Regions from separate parts of the Fusibacter sp. QWL-12 genome, predicted to be linked through region 2. Evidence: riboswitches for the same ligand, from Rfam matches in the RefSeq annotation. Region 2 holds a riboswitch; the other holds the start of a gene.
What was found. Region 2 has a riboswitch for cyclic di-GMP ahead of AC4PID_RS08895 (hypothetical protein). Riboswitches for the same ligand answer to the same signal wherever they lie in the genome.
Positions count from the first base shown of each region.

Region 1: another riboswitch for cyclic di-GMP. It lies ahead of AC4PID_RS09450 (MSCRAMM family protein); the one in region 2 lies ahead of AC4PID_RS08895 (hypothetical protein).

Region 1 is NZ_CM178745.1:1,929,981-1,937,694, forward strand. It holds gene AC4PID_RS09430 (methyl-accepting chemotaxis protein) at 1-82, shown strand, start outside; gene AC4PID_RS09435 (diguanylate cyclase domain-containing protein) at 151-1,107, shown strand; gene AC4PID_RS09440 (sensor domain-containing protein) at 1,133-3,163, shown strand; gene AC4PID_RS09445 (MATE family efflux transporter) at 3,170-4,498, opposite strand; cyclic di-GMP riboswitch class II at 4,697-4,780, shown strand; gene AC4PID_RS09450 (MSCRAMM family protein) at 4,806-7,385, shown strand; gene AC4PID_RS09455 (extracellular solute-binding protein) at 7,589-7,714, shown strand, end outside.
Region 2 is NZ_CM178745.1:1,799,986-1,810,349, forward strand. It holds gene AC4PID_RS08885 (peptidoglycan-binding domain-containing protein) at 1-1,567, shown strand, start outside; gene AC4PID_RS08890 (diguanylate cyclase domain-containing protein) at 1,726-3,711, shown strand; cyclic di-GMP riboswitch class II at 4,117-4,201, shown strand; gene AC4PID_RS08895 (hypothetical protein) at 4,229-5,347, shown strand; gene AC4PID_RS08900 (DUF4358 domain-containing protein) at 5,502-6,047, shown strand; gene AC4PID_RS08905 (lipoate--protein ligase family protein) at 6,290-7,144, shown strand; gene pdhA (pyruvate dehydrogenase (acetyl-transferring) E1 component subunit alpha) at 7,155-8,240, shown strand; gene AC4PID_RS08915 (alpha-ketoacid dehydrogenase subunit beta) at 8,241-9,215, shown strand; gene AC4PID_RS08920 (dihydrolipoamide acetyltransferase family protein) at 9,226-10,364, shown strand, end outside.

The DNA.
Region 1 (7,714 bases), 130 kb from region 2:
TGATGAAGTCTCTAAGGTTGCAAATGTACAAGCTGCCTTAGCTGAGGAACTCAATAATAATGTCAATGTATTTAAAATTTAAACTAAAAGAGAATCTTTAACAGTTCAAGAGGGGAAGTCCCCTCTTGATATTTATAAAGGTAGGCAATGATGAAACCAGAATATGAAGAAAAAAGCCAAATGACTTATACTAAAACCTTATATAATCTCATTGATCATGCACCCATAGGTATGCTTTTACTAAATGCAGAGACTGAAGTAGTCTATGCAAATGAAGTGATGGAAGCCTATTTTGAATACTTTCCTGAAAGCGAGTCTAGGCAATTTGGGAACTTATTTAACTGTCAAATCGTCTCAAATGAAGCGGATGCCTGTGGAACAAAACGCCAATGCTCTAATTGTAAAATTAGAAACTCAATAAAAAATGCAATACAATACCACCGCCCAATAAAGGATATTAAAGTCCATAAGACATTTGTTAAAAGTGGGTTATCGCAGAATAAATGGTTGGATATGTCCATTGTACCTATCATTATCAAAGAAGAACTGAATCTTGTTATTTATATCAATGACATTTCAGAAAGTACGAAATACCAAATCAATCTTGAAATGGATGCGTTATTACATTATGAAGATAATAATAAGGAAAAGACTCAGTTTCACGAAAATGTGATTAGAGATATTAGTGAAAATTGTAATGCCGATGGTCAAGCGTATTTAATGCTAATTGAACTTAATCACTATCAACCGATTAAAGATACATTTGGAGCAATTTGGGCAAACGATTATTGTTTGGATTTTATAAATTACTTTTTTAGCTTGATAGAGAGTAAGGACTATGCTTGCCGATATTCTGAAAATCAAATTATGGCTTTTATTCCGTGTTCAAATTTTGATGTACAATATTATCTTGAACAAGTAAATAATTATAAGTACAAGCATTTTACAATTAATGCAAGTATGCAGATTAAAACCCTTATTTTGAAAGGTAAGAATCATAGTACAAATGAACATACCAATGATGAAGAATTATATCTCTCATATTTTAAGAGTATTTCGCGCCTTGAAAAAGCATTAAACAATGAGATTGTTGAATGGGAAATCTAGGTGAATCTTTTGTTTAGGAGGAGTAATGAAAAATAAATACAAAGTAGAAGATGATAAATTGCTAGAGGAGACACCAGTAAAATTTGAAGGCTACCCATGGCAAATCATTATCATCTATCTTATATTTGGCTTTACTTGGATCATCTTCTCAGATAGTTTCCTATCATTTACAGTGAAAAATCCAGACGCATACACTGCAATTCAAACCTATAAAGGGATGCTTTTTGTTGGTTTGACCTCTTTGATACTGTATTTCTTGGTTCGAACATATTATGATAAGACCTCGAAGTTAATCAAAGCAATCACGCTTAAAAATCATGATTTAGTATCTTACTCAGAAGAGCTCGTAGCCATGAGTGGTGAATTAAACGATAAGATTTTTGAATTAAATCAAACTATGGATGATTTGGTATCACAAAAGCAATATGTCTACGAAATCTATAACAACAGTAATACCGCGATATTGGTGTGGAACCTTAAAGGTGAAATTATCGAAGTGAACAATAGATTTATAGAGCTTTTAGGCTATAGTGAAGACGAGTTGATTGGTAAGAAATGGTTTGAGGTCATCTTACCTGACTCTGAGAAAATCATCGTGACAGATATCATTTCAGGCCTGAAGGAAAATTACAATGTTTCAAATTTTGAAAATAAGGTGAAAGCAAAGTCGGGTCATATTTTTGATATGATTTGGAATGATTCTTTAATTCAAGATCAAAAGTCAGGAAAACCAATAGTCGTATCATTTGGCATCGATATCACTGCTGAGAAGGAGAATGAAAGGAAGGCTTTTGAACATGCCTACACTGATTCGCTAACTAAGCTAGGAAATAGAGTGGTTTTTGAACAGTTTGTGCAGAACTTGATTGAGAAAGGCCAAGGCTTTACGGTTTATTATTTAGATATTGATAACTTTAGAAACATCAATGACTATTATGGTCACAAATACGGTGATTTGTTTCTCCATGCATTTTCAGAACGATTAAAAACGCATTTTTCAAAATATGGTTTATTTAGATGGTGCGGAGACGAGTTTATGATCGTAAATGAAGACACCTCAATCCATGGAATAAATCAAGTTATAGCAATCATTACAAATGAGCTAACACAACCTTGGCAGTACGAAATGGTGGATTATAATCCCACAGTTAGTGTGGGGATAGTGAAATACCCTGAGGACTGTAAGACCATTGAAGAGATCTACAAAAATATAGATCTGAGCTTACATCACTCAAAAAATAAAGGCATCTCAAATGTAAGTGTTTATCATCCAAACTATCAAAAGGATTTTGAAAATAGAGTTGAAATTGAAAAATTAATCCATGATGCGATTCAAATGAATGCGTTTGAACTTAATTTTCAGCCGATTTATCACCTTGATACCAAAACTGTTCGTGCCATAGAGATACTCATCAGATGGAAAGATAAAACGATTAAGGTATCTGCTGGGGAGTGGATCGCTATCGCTGAAGAAACAGAGCAGATACTGAAAGTGGATCAGTGGGTAATTAAAACGACCTTTGAGTTTGTTCAAAATAACTTGAAAGGTAAGGACGTCATTACAACCATTAATATTTCATCGAAAACGCTTTTATCTGATATTTTCATAGAGTTTGTGAGAAAAGCAAAGACAGAATTTGATATTCTACCTAACACTATCGAGTTTGAACTAACAGAACACTCTTTAATAGATGACCTTAACAATAGCTTGAAACAGGTTAATGACCTAAAAGCATTAGGCTTTAAAATCGCACTTGACGACTTTGGGACAAGATACTCATCATTGAATTATCTGAGTCATATGCCATTTGATAGTCTAAAGATTGACAAATCCTATGTTGATAAAATTGTCAATCAACCAAGAGATTTAATAATTGTTAAGCAAATCGTTCATCTATGCAATCAGCTAAATATCGTAACAATTGCAGAAGGAATAGAAAGCATTGAACAGCTAGAGCTCCTACAAGAGATAAAATGTGATTTTGGTCAGGGGTATTTATTCTCAAAACCAGTGGATGAGAAAGGCATATTAACGCTCTTAGAAGTGAAAACATAAGAGGTGTTATTTCGTGTAGTGATGGGTAATTCCCATACAGATCAGCGCACCAATCCAGGCTGTAACGACAACACCCCACCAAATACCAATAAGCCCAAGCTTAAAAAATGTTCCCAGTAAAGGAAATAAAATGATAGGTAGCATCAATTGCCTCAATAAGCCGATCCATACGGCAAATTGAGGCTTTTTTATTGCCTGAAGAATAGATAAGCCAATGTTCAGAATAATATAAGCATTGAACGCAAGAAACTCTATCCGAAGGTATCTAGCACCTTCGAAAATAACGTTTGAATCACTATTGAATAATCGAATGAGTTGGGAGGCAAAAGGATAGATGATCAACATGCCAATTGTCATAATCAAGATGCCAATTTTAAGGCTTTCATGATAGGTTTGTCTAATTCTTTCATGATTACCAGCACCAAAATTTTGACCAGCAATTGTGAGTGCAGAAGTGTTTAGACCTATAGCAGGTAATAATGCAATTTGCTCAATCCTAACGGCAACGCCATACCCTGCAATCGCAGTATCATCGCCATGTAGATAGATGAAGTAATTAATAACATAAATGCCAAGTGCAATCGTAATCATATTGAGTGAAGCTGGTATGCCTTGAGATAAAATGCTTTTAATTGTTTTAAACTGAATCAAGTTGAACTCTATTCGCCTTAAACCCAATAGCTTACGACATTTTAGCGCAAGATAAAAGTTCCCTGTCAATTGTACGATCACCGTAGCAAGTGCAACGCCAAATGTCCCCATTTTAGGAAGTCCAAATGGACCAAAGATAAATAGTGGATCTAGAATGATATTCATGATAAATCCAATAATGAGGAAATTTCTGTATGGCTTTGTTAGACCTCTAGATGAAAGTAAGGCGTTGAAGGCGGAATTAAGTCCAAAGAACAAAGTACCAGCATAAATCCCTCTCAGATATTGCACCCCTTTACCAAGTGTGTCTCCAGTTGCACCTAAAGCAGATAGTAAGATGGGTGAAAGCACAATTCCTGAAATAGAAAAAAGGATACTTACGATAAAGGTTAGAAAGATGCCATTTGCTGAGAGGACTCGTACTTCCTCTTCATTTTTTTTTCCTGCAGCGATAGAAAGAAGTGCAGAAAGACCAGTACTAATCCCTGCAGTTATAGCAATCAGCATAAAAAAGACTGAAAAGGATAAGGACATACCTGCAAGTGATGACGTACTTAGCTTGCCCGCATAAAACGTATCAACTACATTAAACATCGTGTTGAAAAACATGCCAATACTCACGGGGATCGCCATGGTTAAAATTTGTTTTTTTATATTACCCTTCGTATAATCCTCTGGAACCATTTGCACCTCTTTATCAATTAAGGTTTTCTTAGTTATAAGGTATAATACCCAAAATGGGCCAGCACTATCAGCTTGACAGATACAACTGTGGTCTTAACTGGAGCCGGTTTGCATAATTTATGTTATGTCACGCATATGTCACACAGATGTCCTACTTATGTCACGTTGTGAGGGTATACATCTACCAGAGGTATAAAGAACTTGAAAAGAAGTGATGAAGTGCATTTTTTATGTGGGCACTTTAAATGCATGGAACTTATAGTGCAACCGGCTTTTCTTAAAACGATGTTTTAAGAAAGGGGTAATTATGAAAGCGAGGTTTAAACGCTATCTAGCGATAGCAATGACGGTTCTTATCATCGTATCTATGATCCCAACAGTGTTTGCTGCTACAAATGGCGAAGTTGTAGAAGGTAATAACCCTGACAAGGATCATGACATTCTTAATTCAGATTCAGGCAGTATTTATCTAGATGTATCAGACTATAACTGTGTAAAGTTTGACGAAGTTATAGTCGAAGGTAAATCATATGATTACGGATTTGGATCTGTTGTTTTTACTAAAGTTGATGTCGATGAGCCAGATGGAGTGGATAAAGACCCTAAACCACCTAAACCACAAAATTGGTCTTGGACATCTACTTCACCGATCAGCTATTTCTTTATAAAAACGGGGAATTTCAAACCTGATAAAGCGCCTTATTATATTGAGGGTCAAGAAAATCAAACCGCTTATCTTTTTAATATAGGTGGTGCAACCAGTGGAGAGTTTGTCATTCCAACGCAACAAGGAATTAGCCACTTCTTCGTCTTTACAAAGACACCTGACAAGGGCACGATTAAAGTGCTGAAAACGCTATCAGGTGATCCACCACCTACTAGTGCAACGTTTACATTTGAGCTTTATGAAGACAAAGAGCCACTTGGAAGTCCTATAGATACAATTACCATCACGGGTGCAAATGAGGGCTACTTTAAAGATGTAAAATTTGGCAACTATATCGTGAAAGAGGTAAGTATTCCTGATAAGTACCATGTAACTACAAATGATCAAGAAGTTACAGTTGTATTAAATAATCTTTCGCCAACTGTCACCTTTAATAATGAATATACAGAGAAATATACAATTTCAGTTAAAAAAATCATTACAGGAGATACACCACCAGAAGGAATTGAATTTACTTTTAATTTAATTGATGTGAGCAGTGATAAAATTCTACAAACAGCAAAAATTAAAGAAAATGAAGTCTTTAATTTTGATCCTGTACCAGCAGGACAATATAAAATTGAAGAGGTTAATTTACCAGATGGGTTTACAGCAGTGACTGAAAATCCAAGCGCTGTGTCAGTAGATGGACGCAACCCTAGTCCGCTAATTACTTTCACTAACAATTATGAAAAAGATAAGTTTAATATCCGATTGATTAAAGTGGTTTTGGGCTCGCCTGAAACACAACAAATATTCAAATTCCAATTATGGCGTGTTAACACTGAAGGGCCTGATACCCTAATGGAAGAAAAGAATATTTTAGGAGCAGGCACGATTACCTTCTCAAGTGTCGATGCTGGTGAGTACTATATACGTGAGGTATTGGGATCGACTGACTATGAGCTTATGAACGACAACGATATCCCTGTAATCGTTGGACCAGATGTAAATACAGTAGTTCCAACCTTTACAAATGCCTATTTAACTTATCCTATTGAAGTGAGAAAAGTTCTATCTGAGGATTCTGACACGCCACCAGATCCAGATGTAGAGTTCACATTTGATTTGTATAATAAACTTGATCTCACAACCATCCTTCAAACTTTGACTCTAAAAGTAGGGGAAAGCAAATCGTTTGATGCTGTCCCTCAAGGTGATTATGTGGTTGTAGAGCGTAAAGAAAATATGCCAGAAGGCTTTGAACAAGTGGCTGAGCCTGGGGAAGAGGACAAAGAAATCACAGTAGGTCCACTCACTCAAAATGAACCACTTACTTTCATCAACAAGTTTACGAGACTGTATGAAATCTATGTTTCTAAAGAACTATATGATGAAAACCCTGAGTACAGAAACTTAATTGGACCGACAGCTGTTTTACCATCGTTTGAGTTCAAGCTTTATAACACAAGTGAACCGGATGTGGTAATAGAGACTATTATGGTTCAGGCTTGGAGTGTTGGTAAGTTTAGTCCAGTTCCTGCAGGAAACTATAAAGTTATCGAGTCGAAAACGAACAGTAGCTATGAGCTTTACGTAGGTGATGGTTCGCCAGAAGAGCCATTTGATCTCAATGAAGATTTTAAATCAAAACGACTTCTGTTTGTAAATCGATTCGTTCAAAACTATGATATAGAAGTTGAAAAAACACTTGTTGGCGGCAATGCAAACACGGTGTTCACTTTCAGATTATTCGAGGTTGAAAACCCAGAATACCTTCAAGAAATTCAAATTGTGGGTTCTGGCAAGGCGTCGTTTGATCCAGTACCTGCAGGTGAGTACTATGTAAAAGAGGTTACCGTTAGTGGTTATGTTCTTGAAACGCCTAATGACGTGGAAGCTGTCGTTAATAGTGATTTCCCAAGTATTACTGTCAGCTTTAGAAATCGATATGAAGAGACTACTGAAACTGAGACGATTACTGAAACGACTTTACCAACAGAAACCACGCTTCCTACTGAAACGACTCTGCCTACTGAGACAACGACAGAACCTACGGTGGATGTCACTGTAGAATCAGTTCCATTAGGACCAGCTGAAGAAACTGAAGAAATTACTGATATCGTACCACTTGGACCTGCTTTACCACAGACAGGTCAAGTTGGACCAGAGGTATATTATGGCATCGGTAGTTTGGTTTCATTACTTGGTATTTATATGAAGAAAAACAGTAAAAAATAAGGGTAAAAGAGTATAGAATTTGAAAAATTGCGTTACAAGTGAAAAGGAAGGGCTATTTCCCTTCCTTTTTCCTTTTCCAAATGATACTCTAGGAGAGAATAATAAAAATACTTCAAATTTAACAATTTTACTAAAACATTTCTGGGTATATAAATAGCTAATCTACTTTTCACAGTTGAAAATTGATAAGAATAGAGGTAATGATGATGAAGAAAAAAGGTATAGGCTTAGTTGTCCTCTTATTAATGCTACTGACAATTTTAACAGCTTGCGCTCAGTCTAATAATAAGAATCCACTGGACCCAGAAAAACCGATTACAGTGACCATT
Region 2 (10,364 bases):
ATACTTTGGAACAACTGGCGTTGATGTAGAATTACTTCAAAAGTACCTTATCAAATTAGGTCATGAAATTGAAGCAGACGGTATGTTTGGCAACATGACACTTAAAGCAGTAAAAGCATTCCAAACAAATGCTGGATTAACTGCTGACGGTTATGTTGGTAAAGCGACAAATAAAGCAATCTATGACGCAGCGGGTCAAACTGATGCGGTGACAACTGCTTCATTGGTTAATGATATTGAAGCATTCAAAGCTGGTATTGGATCAGAAGGAAAATGGATTGTTACAACACTTTCTGATTTGGTATCTGAAGATGAATTAGTTGTAGAGGGTACCTTCTTAAATGGTAAAAAAGACGCTACAACTGGTGAAGATGTAATTCAAAGAAAAATTGGCCTTTATACACAAGATGAAGACCATAATGTAACTGCAAGATTTACACTTACTGCACCGAAATTGACAATTAATAGCCCGAACATGAGATTACAAAGCGGAACATTCTACGGCGATGTTTATGTTAATGCAACTGGCTTTAACATGAAAGATTTTGTTATTGAGGGCAATCTTTACTATTTAACTCAAGAAGCAAAAGATACAGCAGCTATGGATGCAAAAAGCAGTGTAACTGGAGAAGTTGCATTAGTTGAAATCATCGAAGGTACTGACGTTGTGACTACAGCATCATTAACTTATGAAAATGATGTGTTTGCAAACAGCTTAGGTGCTGAAGGTACGTGGATTATCTCAACTTTAAAAGATATGACATTTGATTATGATCTTGTTTTAACTGGTGAATTCTTAAACAATAGGGGCGCTGTTCAAAGAAAAATCGCTCTTTATAGTCAAGATGAAGAACGTAACATCACACGTAAGTTCACGGTTACTGCTCCATCACTTACAATTGAAAGCCCGAACGCAAGAATTCAAGGTGGTATCTTCAAAGGAGACGTATACGTTTCAGTTGATAACTTCCAATTAGTTAAAGCTACAGTTGATGGTAATATCTATTTCACAACTCAATCGGCTAAAGATACATTTGTTATGGATGCGGATAGCTCTGTAACTGGTGAACAAATCTTAACTGAGTTAGATGCTGTCGTTTCACCATCACTTTTCAGAGATGAAGAAACACTTGTTAACAACCTTTCAAGCGAAGGTACTTGGATCATCTACGCTGGTAACGATGTGACAACAGATCAACCACTTTATTTAATGGGTGAGTTCACTTACAAAGATGTTGTACAAAGAAAAATCGCTTTATACAGCCAAGATGAAACAAGAAAAGTAACAAGAAGATTTACATTAACTGCACCAATGTTAGTTATCAAAAGTTCAAATGCTAGACTTGAAAAAGGTAACTTTGTTGGCGATTTATATGTAAATGCACCTAACTTCAAGCTTAATGTTGCTGAAGTAACTGGTAACATCTATGTTGGCCCATATGCAACAGGCTTTACAATGGTTAACACAATCGTTACTGGTAATGTTTACTATTCAAGCCAACGCGTTATGGATACTGCTGTAATTGATGATTTAACAACTGTATCTGGCGTTGTAGAAATACAATAACAGATCAAGTTTTTCAATATTTAACACTAAATGGAAGCGCACCTTTTAAGGTGCGCTTTTCTTTTTGAGAATGCAAGAATCCGCTAGTTGTTAAGGATTGTTAACACACTTAGCGCATGATATAATGTTGATAAATAACAACTATTAGGATGGTTCATATGAAGGAAAGCGATTTTATTGATCAGATCAGCCAATTAGAGCACAGTCCACAAGATCATATAAATCTTTTACTAAAGGAAATTGATTTTGATAGAGAACTTTCTAATGAAAATGAAGCCTTGCGTTTCTTTCTATTGGGTAGAGGGTACTTAATCACTGGTAAAAGTGACATGGCCATAAGCTTTTTAAACAAAGCGTTGTCTTATTATGCCACTATATATGACAAACTAGCTATGTTTTATTGCTACAGTAATATAGGGATTTCATACAGAGAAGAGAAGCAGTTTGATTTGGCTTTAAAGGCACTTAATAAATGCTATAATTTAGCCTTCGATCTAGATGATTTTTCGTATACCATCCAAACTTTGGTGCATATCGCCTCAGTTTATAGCTCACTTGATAACATACATAAGGCGATAGAGCTACTTGATAAAGCACTAGAGTATCGTGATAAATTAAAAAACAATAAAATTCTGGGAGATTTGTATAATAACTATGCTTTTGTATTACTTGGTATATCAGAGTATGAGCGAGCACTCGAATACTTTTTTCTTGCCTTTGAGGTGTATAAGGGTCTTTTTGGAACATCGTTTAGTACAAATGGTCTAATTGTTATTAGTAATATCGGTGAGACTTATGCCATGATGGGCGATTATGATCAGGCGATGATCTATCTCAATCAAGCATTAGAAAGTGCAATCGAACAGAATATTCGTTTTGTAGAGATGGACTGTCATAAAAATTTAGCGCTGACCTATGAAGCAAAGTCGATGTATAAAGAAGCTCTAGAGCATCAGAAGCTTTACTCTTATTTAAGAGAACAAGTTAGTGATGCTCAAAGTAAAGAAACGATAGATTATCTTAAACAGAAATTTGAGGATGAAGCTAAGAGAAGTGAAGAGGAAATTCACTTATTAAAAAATGTCGAGCTTAAAAACAAAACCATAGAATTAGAAAAGACGCTGAAAAACCTATCAAATATTGGACAGATTGGCCAGAGGTTAACTTCTTCAATGGACTTGGACCAGATTTATGAGATTTTAAGGCATTCGGTTTCAACTTTAATGAAGATTGACTTATTCGGAATTGCACTCTATATTCCTGAAGATCATCTGGTGAGTTTTAAGTATTTTGAAGAAGGTGGTTTAAAGCTACCATTAAAAGAAGTTGACGTTAATGATACGGTTTCTTTAGCGGCGTATTGCATTAAAAATCAAACAGATGTTTTTATCAGACATTTCGATACTGAATCTGAATTCTATTATCCACAAAGCTATTATATGGGACTTGGCAATAATAAAGACCAGAAGACACAGACGATCATATATACAAGACTAGTTAGTGAAAATAGATGTATTGGCGTATTAACCGTTCAAAATTATGATGTTGAGGCTTACTCGGATTCTGATTTTGAAGTTATTCGAGCGCTTGCATCCTATGTGGCCATCGCAATCTCAAATGCACAAAAGAAAAACATCATCATAGAAAAGGCCAATGAGCTTGAGTTTTTAAGTTATAATGATCCGTTAACTGGACTTTTAAACCGTAGAGCTTTTAGTCAAAGGATGAACAGTTTAATTAATAATCCTGTTTTTATGCCACTTGGATTAGTGATAGGTGATATGAACTATTTAAAAGAGATAAACGATCGATATGGCCACATGACCGGTGATCACTATTTGAAGGCAATTTCTGAGGTGATGAAAAAACATGCTGGCAATGCACCAGTTTACAGACTGGGCGGAGATGAGTTTGCCATCATTGTCGTGAATACGAAGCAAGAGGAGATGCAACAATTAGAGGATAAAATAAAGAGAACCTGTATAGAAACGGTATTATCTGCAGGAAGTTTGTCCATCTCGTTGGGCTATTATATTCAAAGTGAACCTTCTGAAATGTCAGATGACCTTTTTTCAAAAGCAGAATCGGCAATGTATGAAGAGAAAAAGAATTATCAAAGGCGTGAATACGTCAGAATAAAATAATTAACAAAAATTAAGGACCTGAACAAAAGTTTGGGTCTTTTTTTTATTTAAATGTGATGATATTATTATAAAATATGATTAAATTCAGAATTGTAATTATTTTCAATAAGTTAACATAAAATAATAATAACAATGATAATGAATTTCAATTGTCAAAAAAATAGCAATTAAACCCTAGCAACCGCAATATGTCTAGCTTTCGTGTGAAACGATTACAAAAATGAATAAAAATTAAAAAATATTGTTTTTTTAAATATATTGTGGGTATCTATCGAGTATCAAGTAGAAGGATAATTTAATACCTATAGAAACAAGTGGGGAAAATCACGAAGGAAGTAATGAAGTCTATTTTCAATCTGGGCACCTTAAATAGATGGAGCGAGTGGTGCAACCGACCCTTCCATTAATCGGAAAGGGAGCAATGAAGTATTTCTTGTAATCTGGGCACTTAAGAGATACGGAGCGAGTAGTGCAACCGACCTTTCTTTAAACAGTCGTTTAAAGAGAGGAGAACTATATGAAAAAAAGGATAAGTAATTTATATGTGTTTGCACTTTTAGCTTTATTGATCTTTGGAACGAGCTTAAGTGCATTCGCAGCAAGCGTAACGCCGACGTACAACAGTGGATCACATGATCCTGTGATTCCAGGATTTGAAACATTCAAAATTGATTCACCAAAATCTAATCATGATTACAACGATGTTGGTGGAGATTTACACATTGACGCATCATTCAATCATGGACCAAAATCACTTGACTGGAGTTCAAGCGAATTAATCTATTACGTATATGTTAAAGCTGGTAGAGGCGGAAACTTATACTATTATGATGGTGGATCATTTGGCGATACAAATCTAGTTGCTCCTGGTGGCAAAGACATCAGTCATGTAACCTTCTACTACATGAAAACGGAACCAACTACAGAGCCAACAACAGAACCAACAACAGAACCAACAACAGAACCAACAACAGAACCAACAACAGAACCAACAACAGAACCAACAACAGAACCAACAACAGAACCAACAACTGAGCCGACTACAGAACCAACAACAGAACCAACAACTGAGCCGACTACAGAACCAACAACAGAACCAACAACAGAACCAACAACTGAGCCGACTACAGAACCAACAACAGAACCAACAACTGAGCCGACTACAGAGCCAACAACTGAGCCGACTACAGAGCCAACAACAGAACCAACAACTGAGCCGACTACAGAACCAACAACAGAACCAACAACTGAGCCGACTACAGAACCAACAACAGAACCAACAACTGAGCCGACTACAGAGCCAACAACAGAACCAACAACAGAACCAACAACAGAACCAACAACTGAAACACCTACATTACCAACGGAACCTCCTACACTTCCTACTGAAGTACCTACAACAGAGGCAACTGAGGAAATTCCAACAGAACCAACTCCACTTGGACCAGCAACTGAACCATTTAACTTTGATAGTATCTATGACAATATGGAGCCAACACCTGAAGAAATAATTGTTGAAGAAGTACCTCTTGGTAGTGCTTTACCACAAACAGGACAATTACCTCCTGAACTCTACTATGGTATCGGATCAATAATCAGTGCTGCAGGTATTATCATCAAACGTAAAAACAAATAATTAAAAAATGAATGCATTAAAATGTAGGAGCCTTTCTAATTTGAAAGGCTCCTTTTATTTTTTTAGATATTGGAACTTTTTCAGGATATCTTCCGTCTTATTACAGTAAGGTTTCAAAGTGATGACAGATTTAAGACAAGATACGGAGATAGGGATGTTCAAACATAAAAATAAATGGTCGGTCAATGTGCTCATTGCAGTTTTATTATGCAGTGGCCTAGTAATTGGCATTCATTATAAATTAGAGGAGCGTTCACAAAGTAAATTAACTGATTTGCATGAAGCAATAAAAGACACCTATGGTGACTTTTATATACCAAGTAGAGCGATAGAATATGAAGAGCTTGTACTGAACTATGGCATTTCCATGGATTATGTGGAATCTTATATCGCCGAGTCAGCGATGATGTCCACATATGCAGACGTTTTTTTAAGTTTTAAAGCCGTCAAAGGAAAAGCGGATGTTATTGAGTCTGAGCTTGAAACCTACAGAGGTGATTTACTAGAAAAGTTCTCTGATAATAAAGCAGTTTACGCCAAAATCGAAACCACTGAGGTATTTAGATATGGCGATTATGTGATTTATATGGTGGTAGGACAAAACTCAGATATTTTCAATGCAGATGAAACCACCTACCATGAACAAGCAAAATCTGAGTTTATAAAATGTCAAAAAATTGTTGTGAAACTATTTAAGTGAAATATTTTAATTTAATGCGGTACAATAATAACGCTGATTACTGTATTCTGACAGTCTTCTGATAAATCTTTACCCCTTATGCTATTTTATCCAATGGGTTCCTCTCTACCCATAGGAATGAAGTAGCTCTTTTTTTTGTAACTGTTAACTTTTTGAGAATAATTCTCAATGATGTTAGTGTCCCGAAATTTAGGGTATATCGTAAACAAGACATTAATAATATCAAAATAGATGGAGCTGTTATGAAAAAACGAATGGTGATTATATCTAAAGAAAAAAACCCATATGTGAACCATGCGATAGAGGAGATTCTATTCACGACGTTTGTCGATTATGAACAGATTCTTTTTCTTTGGGTAAATGAGCCATCCGTCGTTTTTGGAAGAAATCAGAATCCTTGGCATGAAATAGATGTTCGCTTTGCCAAAGAGAAGGGTATTCACTTACTGAGAAGAATCTCGGGCGGTGGTACTGTCTATCACGACCTCGGCAATCTGAATTATTCTTTTATTGAGCATCATTCACTTTATAGTGAATCAGAGCATTTTGAGCTGATCATAGCAGCACTGGCTGGGTTAGGTATTCAGGCTGAGGTCTCCCCTAGAAAGGATCTAGTGGTTGACAGCCGGAAAGTGTCTGGGAGCGCCTTCTTTATGAAGGGGCTAAGACGTCTTCACCACGGAACGCTTTTAATCGACACCGATTTAGAGACGCTCTGGAAAAGTTTAAAGGTGCGTGATGAGGACTTTAAAAACAGATTTGAGATGGGCAGAACGATCCGATCGGTACCTAGCCCAGTGGTCAACCTCGCGGAGGTTGATCGAGAAAATAACGAAAAGCGTCTCAAAGTAAATGATGTGATCGGCGCGATCATCGATACCTATTACAGTAAAAACGCGTATCAGGTAGAAGTGGTCTCCGTTGAGGACATCCTAAAAGCACATCAGCCGGCCGTTGAAACTTTAAGTAAAAAATTGGCATCCTGGGAGTGGATATTTGGTGAAACGCCTACTTTTACTTATACAGATGAAGCAGGTTCAAAGCACAGTTTCAGTAGCGGTACGGTTACGCCTGAGGGCATAAATTCACTTTTTTAAGGAGGGCATTATGTTTCTTGATACTTTTGACCCATTGAAAGACAGTATGATTCAAATTATGGATAAGGACGGTAAAATCGTCAATCCAGACGCGATGCCGGAGCTTTCCGACGAAGAAATCGTGAAGCTCTATGAGACCATGCGCTATAGCCGCATTATCGATGAAAGAACACTCCAATATCAAAGACAAGGTCGTATGCTAACCTATGCGCCGAACCTTGGACAAGAGGCAACTCAAGTGGGTTCCATCGCCGCTGCAAGACAGACGGACTGGGTAGCACCTTCCTTTAGAGAGCTGGGCATCTGGCTTTACAAAGGGGCACCACTGGAAAATATCTTTTTATACTGGTTTGGTAATGAATTTGGCATGAAAATGCCTGAGGAAGTAAGAGTGCTTCCAGTTTCAGTACCGATCGCCTCACAGCTCCAACACGCAACCGGACTTGCTTATGCTGCGAGATATCAAGGAAAAGATGACGTGGCACTCGGCTATGTCGGTGATGGTGGTACCTCACAGGGTGACTTCCATGAAGCGCTTAACTTTGCAGCGGTACAAAGCTTGCCGACGGTGTTTATCGTTCAAAACAATCAATTCGCAATCTCGACTAGAAGAAAAATTCAAACCAAGGCTGGAACGATTGCTCAAAAGGCACTGGCTTATGGCATCCCTGGCGTACAAGTAGATGGCAATGACATCTTTGCAATGTATGCCGTAACAAAGGAAGCCGTCGATCGCGCTAGACGTGGCGATGGTCCAACTCTCATAGAGGCTTATACGTATCGTATGGGCGCACATACTACTTCTGACGACCCAACTGTCTACAGAAAAGATGAAGAAGTGGATGAATGGCGTGACAAAGACCCAATCGATCGATTAAGAAAGTATATGATCGAAAAGGGCATTTGGGATGATGAAAAAGAAGCTGCATTTTTCGCTGAAAAGGACAAGTTTGTTAAAGAAACCTTCGAAACTGTTGAAAAATCAGGTCTTACCCCTCTGGAAGACACATTTGATTACGTCTATGCTGAAAGGACACCTATCCTCGAAGCACAGTATCAAGCAAGAAAAGCTTTTTATGCAAAGGAGGGCAAATAGATGTTATTAAATTTAGTTGAAGCGGTTACCAACGCCCTAGATGTGGCAATGGGTCAAGATAAAAATGTCGTAGTATTTGGCGAAGACGTCGGCGTAGAAGGCGGTGTATTCAGAGCGACAAAAGGATTAATGGAAAAATACGGCGCAGAGAGATGCTTCGATAGTATCTTAGCCGAATCTAATATTATCGGTTCCGGAATCGGGATGGCAATCAATGGCTTAAAACCCGTTGTAGAGATTCAGTTCTCAGGCTTCATGTTCCCTGGCTACAACCAAATCGTAACGCATGCAGCACGTATGCGTAACCGTTCAAGAGGGCTTTATACAGTGCCGATGGTCATCAGAATGCCATACGGTGGCGGTGTAAGAGCGCTTGAGCATCACTCAGAGAGCTTAGAAGTTTTATTTGCACACACTGCAGGACTTAAAGTGGTTGTACCATCGACACCTTACGATGCAAAGGGCTTGCTACTTGCGGCGATCGCAGATCCTGATCCAGTGATCTTTATGGAGCCAAAGCGCATCTATCGTGCGTTTAAACAAGAGGTGCCTGATGAATACTATACGATTCCTATTGGAAAAGCAAAAGTGCTTAAAGAAGGCAATGACTTAACTGTTGTCACATGGGGCGCTATGGTGCGTGAAACACAAAAAGCCATTGAGGTCCTTGAAAAAGAAGGCCATAGTATCGAGCTCATCGATCTCAGAACCATTTCGCCGATCGATAAAGAGACGATTCTAGCAAGTGTTCAAAAAACAGGTCGATTTGCAGTGGTACACGAAGCGGCGCAAACCTATGGTCCTGGCGCAGAGCTGATCACCATCGTCAATGAAGGCGCATTCCTATACCTAGAAGCACCTCCAAAACGTATCGCAAGTAATGACACGATCGTTCCTCTTCCAAAAGGTGAGCATCACTACGTGCCAGAAACCAACTTGATCCTCAGTGAACTTAGATCTGTACTAGAATTTTAGGAGGTAGGATATGTTTCATGTAAAATTTGCAGACATAGGAGAAGGCATACATGAAGGTGTTCTCCTGAAACTGTTTTTTAATGAAGGCGACACAGTGAAAGAGGGCGATTCGCTCTTTACACTGGAAACCGATAAAGTAAATGCGGAGATCCCCTCTCCTGTAGATGGCATTATGAAAGCCATCAAATATAAAGTTGGTTCGAAGGTACACGTCGGCGACGTCATCGTTGTAATCGATGATGGTGAGCCGGGCATTCGCTCTAACATGGAGGGTGGCGAGGCGATTACTGAGGAAAGCTCAGGTTCTGGGTCTACCGTGGATGCGTCAAACTCTGCAGCTGTACCGCAAGTAGATCCACAAGCTACTCCTGCAGTAAAACACGAAACCGTAGAAGAAAAGGGCAGCACTTCTGTCGTTGGACAGATTGAGATATCCGATGAGGTCATCGCATCCAGTGGTGAAGCATCTGCACCTGTGGCTGCTGTATCAATCAAAAGAGTACTAGCAACGCCAGTGGCAAGAAAGATGGCAAAAGACCTCGGTGTGGACATCCAAACCGTCGTAGGTACTGGTCCTCAAGGTAGAGTTATGAAAGACGATATCCGGAAAGCAGCTGAAGCAAAAGGCAGTGTAGCACCAAAAGCAAGTCCTGCTCAAGTTTCAGGCGCATCAGCAGCAGTCGTTTCTGGTGAAGGCAGAGGCGGCTATCCTAAATATGCAGTTCCTCAAATGGATCGTGTCGAGCGCGTTCCAATGACCATGCTTCGCAAGACCATTGCAGACAACATGGCACTTTCTAAATTTACCATTCCGCACACTGCTGTTATGGATGAAGCAGATGTTTCAGAGCTTGTGGCATTTAGAACGGAAGCGAAGGAACTGGCGTCAGCAGAGGGCGTTAAACTCACTTATCTTGCTTTCTTTATTAAAGCAGTGGTAGCGGGTCTTAAAAAATACAAAGGTCTCAATGCATCACTTGATGAAGTGGCAGAAGAGATCGTCTATAAACAGTTTTATAACATCGGTATCGCCGTTGATACACCGGACGGCTTAATGGTACCTGTCATAAAAGATGCAGATCGACTCAGCGTTTTTGAAATAGCTGAAAAGATCGAGGATTTAAGTGCCCGTGCTAGAACGAAATCACT